DNA from 2 places in the Cryobacterium sp. W22_MBD10_FK3 genome. Region 2 is predicted to be linked to the other one. Evidence: riboswitches for the same ligand, from Rfam matches in the RefSeq annotation. Region 2 holds a riboswitch; the other holds the start of a gene.

Region 1 (6,002 bases), on a different contig from region 2:
CGCGACCGCCGTGGATCGAGACGACCACCCTGCACTACGCATCCGGCACCTCGGCGGAGGAGGTCGTGGTGACGGATGCCGCCGCGATCGCCTGGGTCATCAACCTCGGCTGCATCGACCTCAACCCGCACCCCGTGCGCGCCTGGGACCTCAATCACCCCGACGAGCTGCGCGTGGACCTCGACCCGATGCCCGGGGTCGACTGGGCGCAGATCGTCGACGTGGCGTTCGTGGTGCGCGACGTGCTCACCGATCACGGCCTCGTCGGCTGGCCCAAGACCAGCGGCTCACGCGGCCTGCACATCAACGTACGGCTCGACCCGCGCTGGGACTACCGCGCGGTGCGCCTTGCCGCCCAGACCCTCGCCCGCGAGGTCGAGAATCGGGCACCGGGGCTGGCGAGCGCGCACTGGTGGAAGGAGGAGCGCGGCGAGAGCGTGTTCGTCGACTTCAACCAGAACGCAAAGGACCGCACCGTCGCATCCGCCTACTCGGTGCGCGCCCTGCCGGATGCCCGCGTGTCGACGCCGCTCGGCTGGGACGAGGTGCGCATCCGCCGCCCCGAGGAGTTCACGGTGGCGACAGTGCTGCAGCGGTTCGGCGAGCAGGGCGATGTCGCCGCCGGCATCGACGACGCGGCAGGCAGCCTCGACGCGCTGCTGGCTCTGGCCGAGCGGCTCGGACCTGCTGAGAAGGCCCCGGCGACACCCGATGGCTCCGGTCGGCGCCGCTCGAGCATGCCGCTCGTCGAGATCGCCCGGGCGAAGACCAAGGAAGAGGCCATCGCCGGCCTCGACGCCTGGAAGTCCCGGCATCCGGACGTCGTCACCTGCCTCGAGCCCGCGGACGTGCTCGTCGACGGCATGCGTGGCGCGAGCTCCCTCTGGTACCGGGTGCGCGTCAACCTGCAGCATGTCCCTGAGACCCTCCGGCCCGACCAGGGCCCGTTGGAGGTCGACTACGACCCGTGGGCCGGCCGCGGCTGAAGGTAGCTCGTCGGGCCTGGCGGGCCACGCTCGGATGCGGCCGAACGCGGCGGAAGCGCCCGTCGCCCTTAGTTCGCGCCCGGCGCAGGGGGTGTTTTCACTCGATGCTCGCTGTGGTCTTCGACGTCTGGCTTTGCCCTCAGAACGTCGGCGATATCTTCTTCCGGGCGCGGAGCGATGGTCTGGTCGACCTCGAGCTCTGGGACGGAAGTCTCGTGCGGGCTGGGAATGTGATTGCTCTGCGCGAGACGGAGGGCCTTGCCGGTGAAGTAGCTCACCTCGCCGGTGACGTCCTCGACGCCGAAGACCCAGTTGCCAGAAGGAGTGGCCCGAACATCGATGATTGTGCCGCGTGCGCGCGAAGTGAAGACGTCGTCGCCCAGCTTGAAAGCAGTGTCAGTCATAGGTCAGATTGTATGAGAGTCGGGTTGCGGCACACCTCCTACGCGACGGTCTCATTCAGCGGCGGCGGGTCCTCGAGGCGTCTGCTTTCCTCACGCGCATTTTGCAGCGGCGCCGCGAAGAATGCTCGTTCGTGCCCCGCAGACGCGCGGAAGGCGACGGCCATGCGGTGCCGGGTCGGTTCAGCCGAGGTGGAGGCGACCGCCGTGACGATTTCGATCGCGCGCGTGGAGGAGGCGGCGAACGCCTCATCGGCATAGGTGTCCAGCCAACTGCGGTACGGATGCGCATCGTGCGACAGCGGATGAAGCCGCATGCCGACGTCCTGGTACATCCAGAAGCACGGCAACAGCGCTGCGACGAGCACGCCGTAGTCGCCGCTCGCGGCGGCGGCTGCCAGGTGGTTGAGGTAGGCCGTTGTCGCCGCGCTGGGCTGCGCGCCAGCGAGGACCTCCTCGGCGATCCAGCTGGAGTGCAGGTCAAGTTCCGTAGCCATCGCGCCGTGCGCGCAGGCTGCCCAGAACGTCTGCTCGACGGCGGTCGGGGCGAGTCGGCTCGCGACAGCCAGCATCCGGGCGTAGTCGCGCAGGTAGAGGGCATCCTGGGCGAGGTACCAGACGAAGGCCTCCCGGTGCAGCGAGCCGTCCCCGAGCGCGCGGACGAACGGCAGCTCGTCGGTGTCGGTGCGGATGTCGAGGATGTCGTGCCACCATGACTCGGCCACCTGTGTCGGGGTGGGCCGTGTTTGCAGGCCGCCACGCTGCCACAGCCCGGCGAAGTGCTGGATCGGCCCGTGGCCGGAGCCGACCTGCAGGTCGTCGGCGTGGGCGATGCTCTCGGTCAGCCAGAGTTTCGCCTCGGCGACGGCGTCGCCCCACTGCGCGAGACTCGGCCCGACCGCGCCGGCCTCGGCGGCCGCCCTGGTCGCGATGGCGGAGGAGAAGGAACACCCGGTTCCGTGGGTGTTGCGGGTGTCGATCCGTGCCCCGGGAAACTCCCGCACGGTGCGGGCATCGACGAGGGCGTCTGGCACGAGGTCACCGGCCAGGTGCCCGCCCTTGGCCAGCACGAGAACCCGGTACGTCTCGGCGACCTGCTGCGCCTGGCGCAGCACCGCCGCCCAGTCGGTGGCCACGGGAGAACCGGCGAGGATGGCCAGCTCCGGAATGTTGGGCGTCACCAGGTGCACGACGCTCAATAGGTCGCGCAGCGCCTGTTCGGCATCTTCGGTGAGCAGGCGGTCGCCGCTGGTGGCGATCATCACCGGGTCGAGCACCACGAGCCTGGGCTTCACCTGGTCGAGCCACTCGCTCACGGTGCGGGTGACGTGCACATCGGCCAGCATCCCGATCTTGACGGCATCGATCTCGACGTCGTCGCTCACGGCGTGCAACTGCTCGCGCAGGAACGAGACCGGCGGCACATGCACCGAGCGCACGCCGTGGGTGTTCTGCGCGACCAGCGCGGTGACCACGGCCATGCCGTAGCCGCCGTTCGCCGCGATGCTCTTGAGGTCTGCCTGGATACCCGCCCCACCGGTGGGGTCCGTGCCGGCGATGCTCAACACGCGGGCAATGCGGGAAGCCTGGCCGGTCATGCGGTCACGCCCCAGGCTGCCCGGAATTCTCGCGCCGCCTGCTCGGGGTGCGGCGACGCACAGATCGCCGACACCACGGCGGCGCCCGCCGCTCCGCATTCGCGGAGGGCGGCCAGGTCGCCCAGGCCGACCCCGCCGATGGCCACGGCCGGCAGCGTACTGACGCCGACCAGGCGAGCGAACTCGGCCAGACCTAGGGCAGACGGTGCATCCTTTTTGGTGCGCGTGGTGTGCAGCGCGCCGATGCCGACGTAGTCGACCAGGGCCGGATCGTCGGCCGCCCGGCGCAGCTGGGCATCTGTCGACGCGCTGAGCCCGATCACGACGTCAGCCCCGACGAGGTCGCGCACCGCTCCGACGGGCAGGTCGGACTGCCCGACGTGCACCCCGGTCAGCCGTCGCCCGGCGGCGCGGGCGGCCAGGAACACATCGACCCTGTCGTTCACGATCAGCGCCACGGTGTCGGGCAGCACATCCGCGATGCGCAGCACGGTGTCCAGGAATTCCCGCCCGGCGGTCTCCTTCTCGCGCACCTGCACGGCGCTCACGCCTCCGGCAACGGCGTGCCGCACCACGTCCACGATGCTGCGCCCGGCCGCGGCGGCCTGCGCCGAGTCGGTCACCAGGTACAGCGACAGGTCCAAGTTCAGTGGAGCGCGGTCCAACGCAACACCATTCATCGGAGCACCGCCCGGCGTGCGATGTCCTCTGCATTGACGGTGGCCAGTGCGTCCACGAAGGCGACGGCGAAGCTGCCCGGCCCGGCGGCGGCCTCTGCCGCGAGTTCTGCCGCGACGGTGTACACCGTGGCCGCGGCCACCGTGGTGGCGAACCTGTCGGCGTCGACGGCGGCGAACGCGGCGATGACCGCGCCGAGAGCGCAGCCCCCGCCGGTGACGCGGGTGAGCAGCGGATGCCCGTTGTCGATGCGCACCAGCTCACGGCCATCCGTGATGATGTCGACGGGCCCGGAGACGGCGATCACCCCACCGGTCATCCCGGCCAGCGCGTCTGCTGCGGCCAGGGCGGCATCCACCTCGTCGGACGAGTCGACCCCGCGCCCGCCGGTTCCGGCGCCTGCCAGCGCGATGATCTCCGACGGGTTTCCGCGCACCACCGTGGGTCGCAGGTCGCGCAGGGCGAACGCCAGCGGCGTGCGCACGGGTAGGAAGCCGACGGCAACGGGGTCGAGCACCCACGGTGTACCGGCGTCGTTCGCGGCGGCGACGGCCTCGATCATCGCGTCGCGTTGTTCGGCGGTGGGCGTGCCGAGATTGACGAGCAGCCCGGAGGCGACCCGCGCGAACGCTGCCGCCTCGCCCGGAATGTCGACCATCGCCGGAGCCGCACCGAGCGACAGCAGCACGTTCGCGGTGAAGTTCATCACGACACCATTGGTTATGCACTGCACGAGGGGCGGGTGCGACCGCATCTCGTCGAGCGCTGAACAGGTGAATGAAATCAGGTCTTCTGGCGTGCGCATATGCGCGACATCCCTTCGCTAGTACTAACTAGATCAGGTTCAACGGGTGTTATCTCAGCTCCAGATGGAGCACCCCGTGTCACTTGGCTTTGGCCCAGCGTATCGCAGCGGCTCAGCGCCCAAGGCGGGCGCCGCGGCTCAGCTCGAAAGATACTGCAGCACAGCGAGCACCCGGCGGTGATCGTGTGCTGTCATCTGGAGGCCCAGTTTGGCGAACAGGGCAGTGACGTATTTTTCCACACTGCCGTTGGACAGGAACAGGCTTTGTGCGATCGCGGCATTCGAGCGACCTTCGGCCATCAGCCGCAGAACGTCGGTTTCGCGTGCAGTGAGCAGGTCGAGAGCATTGGACGATGAGCGTGGCGCCCCGATCAGCGCTGCCGCGACCTCAGGGTCGAGTACCAAGTGCCCCATCCCGACTTGGTGCAACGACTCGATGAACGAACCCACGTCGGCGACCCGATCCTTGAGCAGATATCCCACGCCGCTCGTCGCCACGTCCAGAAGGGTCCGAGCCCAACGCACTTCCGCGTATTGGGAGAACAACATCACCCCAACCTGTGGGTTGTGCCGCTTGATTCGCACCGCCGCTCGAACGCCCTCGTCGGTGTGGGTGGGCGGCATGCGGATGTCCATGATCACGATGTCGACCCCGCTTGCGGATGACGCCGCTTCAGCTGCTGCCACGGCCTCCTCACCGTTGCTCACCCCTGCCACTATGTGGTGTCCGCGACTGCTGAGCAACGCGACGAGGCCCTCTCTGACGATCGTGCTGTCGTCGGCAACGATTATCTTCACGAAGCGGCAGCCGCGGGCAAGGAGATTGTGATCAGTGTTGGTCCTCCTGCGGGGCTATTGACATCGAGCGTTCCGTCCACGGACCGTGCCCGCTCCAGCAGGCCGGCGAGGCCGGTCTGGTGCCCTGCGCCATCTCCGGGCGAAACGAACGCTCCTCCGCGCCCGTTGTCGCGAACCTCGAGCTCGATCCGACCGGAGCGCTCGGAGACTGTGACGCGCGCTTGAGTGGCTCGGGCGTGCTTGGACGCATTCGTGAGCAGCTCCAAGACGCTGAAGTAGGCGATCGATTCGATCACCGTCGACGGTCGGAAGATCAGCGAGACTTCCAGATTCACAGGGAACGGGACGCGGGAGCATGCCGAGATGAGGGCAGACTCGAGTCCGTCGTCGAGTACAGGTGGATGCATCCCTCGGGCGAGCTCGCGCAACTCAACGAGAGCCTCCCTGGTCGAGGAATGTGCCTGGTCGACGAGAGGAGCAATAACGCCTGGTTCGGCGCCGTGCTGGAGGCGGTCGCGAGCGTCTCCGAGGGTCATTGCCAGACCGACGAGGCGCGCTTGGGTGCCGTCGTGCAGTTCGCGTTCGATGCGACGGAGGGTGTCGTCGGCATTTTGGACTACGGCGGCGCGAGAGCGGGTCACTTCGGTCAGCCGAGCCTCCGCTCGGCTTGCCCCGAGCATGGACCGAATCACCACGCGTTGCAGGGAGGAGAGCCCGTGGTTCACGCTCGGCCAAA
Region 2 (6,002 bases):
GTGCGCGGTTCGTCGCTGCCGAAGCCACGCGCCTCCATGGCCGTGGCCAGCTTGCTGCCGCGGCGAACCGACAGCACCAGCAGCGCGAATGCCAACCCACCGAACCTGCGGGCGCGGCCGCGCAGCCCGCCGCCGTCGCCCACTCCCCTGGCCCGCCTGGCGAGGGCGAGCGAGTGCCAGTCGTCGATGAACATGCCCACCAGTCGCAAACCGGCCAGCGCGCCGAGCACGAACCGGGCGGGCAGCCGCAGTACCTGCGCGAGACCGTCACCCAGGTCGGTCGGGTCGGTGGTGGCCAACAGCACGATCCCGGGGATGCCGATGGCCAGGATCCGCAGTCCGATCGCGAGGGCGAGCGCCACCGATCCCTCGGTGACCGACACGAACCCGACGGCGAACAGCACGGCCCCGGAGTCCTGCCCGTAGAGCACCGTGGTGAGCACGGCGAAGGGTGCGGCGATCCAGACCGGTGCGGTGCGCAGCCAGAACTGGCGGGCACTCAGCCCGCACCAGGCCAACAGCACGGCCTCGAGCAGGAGGGCGACGGCCGCAGAGACCCAGTCGATGGACAGCATCAGCGCGCAACTGATCAGGAGCGCCACGGCGAGCTTGGCCACCGGGTTCACCCGGGCGATCGCGCTCGGCCGGATCTCCGGCGTCATCAGGCTCACGGCAGGTCCGTTCCGGCCGGCGGCGTCTGGCCGGTGCCCGACGATCCGATGTGCTGGGGCCGCGCAGTCGTCACGCTACGGCCGCTCGCCGGCGCCTGCGCCTGCGCCGGCACCAGGGTGAGCCGCGCATCCGCCAGCGCGGTCACGAACTGCTCGTCGTGCGTCACGGCCACCACGGCGGTGCCGGTGTCCAGCAGTTCGGCCAGCAACCGCACGAGCTCAGCCCAGGTGCGGGAATCCTGGCCGAAGGTCGGTTCGTCGAGCACGAGCAGCCGGGGCCGGGTCGCCAGCACCGTGGCCACGGAGAGCCGGCGCTTCTCGCCACCCGACAGCGTGAACGGGTTCGCGTCGGCGAGATGATCCAGCCTCAGCCGATGCAGGAGCCCGTCCACCCGCTCGGTCCTGGCGGTGCCGTCCAGTCCGAGGGCACGGGGACCGATGGCGAGCTCGTCCCGCACCGTACCGGCGAGGAACTGGTGTTCCGGGTCCTGGAACACGGTGCCGATCCGTTCCAGGAGGTCGCGGGAACGCCAACGATGCGGGGCAGGCCCGAGCCCCGCGGCCAGCGACGCTTCGGCGCTGAGGCGTCCACCCGCCGGGGCGAGCAGCCCGGCCAGGGTGAGCGCGAGGGTGGACTTGCCGGTGCCGTTCGGTCCGGTGATCGCGGTGGCCGTGCCAGCCCGGATGCCGAGGGTGAGGTCGTCAGCGACCACGACGGCCTGCTTGCGGGCGAACGGGACCCGCCCGACGGCCAAGCCTTCGGCGGTCAGCAGCAGCCGGCCGTCGTCGGAGTCGGTGCGGCCACGACGGTCTGGCGTCTCCGGGGGAAACCGCGGGATCCAGACCCCGGCGGCGGCGAGACGCTCGCCTTCGGCGTCGAGCACGGTGCCGGTGGGTCCGTCGGCGAGGATCCCACCCGCCGGGTCGAGCACGATGATGCGGTCTACCACGTGCTGCCAGACGGCAACCCGGTGCTCGATCACGATCAGGGTGGCACCGGTAGCCTCGACCGAGCGCAGCACGGCGTCGCGCACCTCCACCACGCCGTCGGGGTCGAGGTTGGCGGTGGGTTCGTCGAGCAGCACCAGGCCCGGGCGCATGGCCAGCACACCGGCCAGGGCCAGGCGCTGTTTCTGCCCGCCGCTGAGGGCGCTGGTCGGGTGCGCCAGCGGCAGGTCGAGGCCCACGTCGGCCAGGGCGCGGCGCACCCGCGGCCAGATCTCGACGGCCGGAACCGCGAGGTTCTCGCAGCCGAAGGCAACGTCGTCGCCCACCCTGGCCAGCACAACCTGCGAGTCGGGGTCCTGCAGCACCAGACCCACCCGGCCGCGGGACTGGCTGGGCCGCCGGCCGTCGACGAGCAGCTCACCGGTCTCGTCGCCATCCTCGTCGTCGCCGAGCACACCGGCGAGGGCGTGCATCAGCGTGCTCTTGCCGGCACCGCTGGGCCCGAGCACGAGTACCCGCTCCCCCGGGCGGATGTCGAGATCGAGCCCGGAGACCGCGGCGCGCGCGCGACCGGCGTGCCGCCAGCCCCAGCCGGAGGCCGTGACCCTGGCGCCGCCGGTCATGAGCGGGCCCCGGCGACGCGCTGCGGGCATCCCAACCAGGTCACCGTGCGGGCGACGTCTGGACCCGGTCGCTCTGCCCCGATTCGCGGCCGGACGCGAACCGGCTGAGCGCGCCGGTGCGGGCGAGCCCCCGCACCGCCAACCAGGAGAGCAGCCCGGCCAGCACCATGCCGGACACGACCGCGGAGACGAAGTAGACGGCCTTATAGCCGAAGTCGAGGGCGGCGTAGCTCGTGAAGGTGGTGTCGAGCAGGCCCACCGCCACACCGGCGCCGGCACCGGCCAGCAGGGCGACGCCGAGGCGCCAATTGGCGTAGAAGAACAGCGCCAGCACGATCTCGGCGCCCAGGCCTTCGACCACACCCCAGATCAGCGTGGAGAAGCCCCACTGCGTGCCGATGAGCATCGACACCACCGCGGCGACGACCTCGGTGTAGACCGCGGCGCCGGGTTTGCGGATGATGAGCCCGCCGAGCACACCGGCGAACAGCCAGCCGCCGGCCAAGAGGCCCTCGAGCCCGGGGGTGAAGGCCAGCAGGGCGCTGAGCGGCGACCAGGCCAGGCCCCAGGCCCAGAAGATCACGCCGCTGGCGACGCCGATGACGCTGGCCACGACAATGTCGACGACCCGCCATTTCAACACCCGCGGTGTTCGCGACGTGGACGGAGCCAGAAGATGAGTTGATGCGTGCACTGATCGTGCCCTTTCCGTAGATGAATACAGGGCACGGGATTGAGAAGCCTCCCTGCGCTGGCATGATCCAGATCAGGTTCGACGGTCGAAGCTGAAGTAGCTTCCTCTCAGCCCGGTTCACCGGACTCCCGTGTTCAGCTTCGAGTATAGACCGCGGCTGGGCATGCCGGTGGGACGGGCGGCGTCACACCATCGCCCGTCACCCTCGGAGGTCGGCTGGGGCTACGGCCCCGCTCCGCTAGCGCTTGAGCGCGCGGATGATTCGGGCCACGGCCTTGCCGGCTACCCAGACGAAGGGGATGCCGACGGCCAGCAGCGAGATCACGTTCGGCTCGAAGCGGGCCGCTCCGCCGGACTTGACGTAGGCGCCGATCGGGATGGCCATGCCGCCCCCGCCGCCGCCGGCCGCCGCGGAGTCGTCGCCTTCGCCGCCGCCGCCGAAGCCGTACTGCACCAGGGCAACCGGAACGATGGTGACGCCCTCGATCTCTACGGGGTCTCCGTAGGCGGACCTGACGCCGATGGACCGAGCGTTTTCTGCAAGCTTCAAGGCGAGATTAGTCATGCTGCGAGGTTACTCCCCCACCTGCTTCGGTGTGCCGAACGGGTGCACATCCCGCTTCGGAGCGCTCCCTCCGCCCAGCTGCGACGCCGGCCGCACGATGCCGCGGCCGAACCTGGCGGTGACGGTGTCCACGGCGAGTTCGGCCTCCCGCCAGTCGTCGTCGTCGTCCCACAGCCCCATCCCGGCGCCGTCGCCGGTGCCCAGCTGCTCGGCCCGCACGCCGATCAGACGCACCCGGATCCCCCGGGCCGAGAGCACGTCGAAGCTGGCGGCGACCTCCTCGTAGATCCGCCGGCCCACATTGGTGGGCTCGGTCAGGGTGCGCGACCTGGTCACCGTGCTGAAGTCGGCGTAGCGCAGCTTGAGCACCACGGTGCGGGCCACCAGTCCGTTGCCGCGCAACTTGGCCGCCACCGCATCGGACTGGCGGAGCAGTTCGCTGCGCAACCGGGCGACATCCGTCACGTCGTGTTCGAAGGTCACCTCGTGCCCGATGCTCTTCTCCTCGCGCTCGAGGTTGATGCTGCGCGGATCGATGCCCCACGACAGATCGTGCAGCTTCTGCGCGGTGGCGCCCCCCACGGCGCGCTGCAGCAGCTCCAGGGGTGCGTGGGCGATGTCGCTCACCCGGCGCAGTCCCAGAGCGAGCAATGCCCCTTCGGTGGTGGCGCCCACTCCCCAGAGGGCGCCGACGGGCAGCGGATGCAGGAAGCCGATGGTGTCCTCCGCCGGAATCACGAGCAGTCCGTCTGGCTTGGCCCTGCCCGAGGCCAGTTTGGCCACGAACTTGGTCGACGCGGCCCCGACCGAGCAGGTGAGCCCGGTCTCGGCGAACACCCGCGCCCGGATCTTCTGGGCGATCTCCGCGGGCGAACCGTGCACCCTGCGGGCGCCGGTGACATCCAGGAACGCCTCGTCGATGCTCAACGGTTCGACCATCGGCGTCATGTCGGCGAAGATGCCCATCACCTGGCGGGAGACCTCCGCGTAGCGGCTCATGTGCGGTTCGAGAACGATGGCGGCCGGGCACCGGCGCAACGCGACGGCCATTGGCATGGCCGAGTTGACCCCGTATTTGCGCGCCACGTAGTTCGCCGCCGTCACCACCGAGCGCCCGGACCTGTGGCCGATGACGACGGGCAGGTGCACCAGTTCGGGGTGGTCGAGCAGCTCGACGGAGGCGAAGAACGCATCCATGTCGATGTGGAGCATGGTGGCGGTGGTGTCGTCGACGTCGGCGCCGGTGGTCTGCCGATCGCTGCCGTCTTGCCTACTCATGCCCAACCGCACCCTTCTGCTTCAACTCGAAGCTACCTTCGAGAGTACAGGGTGGATGCGGTCACTGGCCGGTTAGAAACCGAAGTCGCCGCCGAAATCGCCGCCGCCGCCGAAGTCGCCGAACCCGCCGGAATCGCCGCCGAAGTCTCCCCCGGAGTCTGCGCCGGACTCGGCGTTGGTTTCGGTGCCGGAATCGGTGCCGGAATCGGTGGCGGAGTCTCCGCCGGCGTCACCGGACGCATCCGCCCCACCGCCGAGGTCGGGCAGGAAGGCGCTCACCAACGCCGACCCGACCACGTAGCCGGCCACGGTGCCCAAGAGCGATGCGCCGAGCATGCTGCCGAAGCCGGGGCCCTGCCGTCCGCCGGCCTGATCGCCCCCGAACGCCCGGTCCAGCGTGCCCGGCTGGCGCAGCTCGGCCCGGGTGGCCGACTTCGCGAGAGTGGCCGGTTCGGCGTTGGCGGGACGTTCGCCCTCCATGGCGTTCTCGGTGAGCTGCTGGAACAACACGTCGCGTTGCTGGTCGGTGAGCTTGCTGAACGCTTCGGTGTGCACCTGCTCGATGGTCTCCGGCGGCGCCGTGCGCAACAGATACCGGTAGCGCTCCACGGCGATCTCGTCATCGGTGCGCTGCGGTCCGGCCGCGGGCCGCGGCTGCTCCGGCTGTTCTGGGCGGCCCAGCAGTCGATCGAGGAATCCCATGGCGCTCTCCTTCGGTTGGCTTTCCAGCCTAAACGGCACCAGCCCGCTCCGACAGGACCGCGGCCAGGGACTCCAGAGCATTCACAGGGTCAGCTCCGACCGGCATCAGGACGACACTCGTGGCGCCGGCGGCGTGCAGCTCGTCGATCCGCCGGCGGGCGTCGCCGCCGGTGCCCACCACGGCGAGCTGGTCGACCCACTGGTCGGGCAGCGCCTGGGCGAAGTCCGCCCGGCTGGCGCTGGCGGCGCGCAGGGCGGCGAAGTCCTCGGCGAACGAAAGCACCCTGATGTGCGGGGCCCAGTCCGGCTCGCCGATCCACTCCAGCGCCGGCCGCACGAGGGCGCGGGCGCTGGCGGGGTTCTCGTCGACGGCGGCCACGGCGTACGCGACCACGTGGCGGCTCCCGAGCTGCGGGCGGAGGTCTGGGAACCCGAACGTGTCGGCCGGTGCGTCACGTCCGGCGTCGAGCGCAGCGATGGCGACGGCGAGGTACTCGGGCGTAACGGGTTCGGCCAGCACC

What was found. A riboswitch is a leader RNA that binds a small molecule or an ion and turns the genes downstream of it on or off. The one in region 2 is predicted to bind thiamine pyrophosphate.
Region 1: linked by a shared signal. The riboswitch ahead of thiM (hydroxyethylthiazole kinase) and the one ahead of ACEN2M_RS02145 (ECF transporter S component) in region 2 are both predicted to bind thiamine pyrophosphate.

The regions. Positions count from the first base shown of each region.
Region 1 covers NZ_JBGQOH010000002.1:33,449-39,450, reverse strand. Annotated here, with positions in the region: gene ligD (non-homologous end-joining DNA ligase) at 1-986, shown strand, start outside; gene ACEN2M_RS03115 (hypothetical protein) at 1,055-1,390, opposite strand; gene ACEN2M_RS03110 (bifunctional hydroxymethylpyrimidine kinase/phosphomethylpyrimidine kinase) at 1,429-2,985, opposite strand; gene thiE (thiamine phosphate synthase) at 2,982-3,650, opposite strand; gene thiM (hydroxyethylthiazole kinase) at 3,662-4,468, opposite strand; TPP riboswitch at 4,462-4,555, opposite strand; gene ACEN2M_RS03095 (response regulator transcription factor) at 4,607-5,266, opposite strand; gene ACEN2M_RS03090 (sensor histidine kinase) at 5,263-6,002, opposite strand, start outside.
Region 2 covers NZ_JBGQOH010000001.1:451,262-457,263, forward strand. Annotated here, with positions in the region: gene ACEN2M_RS02135 (energy-coupling factor transporter transmembrane component T family protein) at 1-671, opposite strand, end outside; gene ACEN2M_RS02140 (ABC transporter ATP-binding protein) at 668-2,272, opposite strand; gene ACEN2M_RS02145 (ECF transporter S component) at 2,283-2,936, opposite strand; TPP riboswitch at 2,969-3,077, opposite strand; gene ACEN2M_RS02150 (spore germination protein GerW family protein) at 3,175-3,501, opposite strand; gene dinB (DNA polymerase IV) at 3,511-4,779, opposite strand; gene ACEN2M_RS02160 (hypothetical protein) at 4,852-5,481, opposite strand; gene ACEN2M_RS02165 (LLM class flavin-dependent oxidoreductase) at 5,510-6,002, opposite strand, start outside.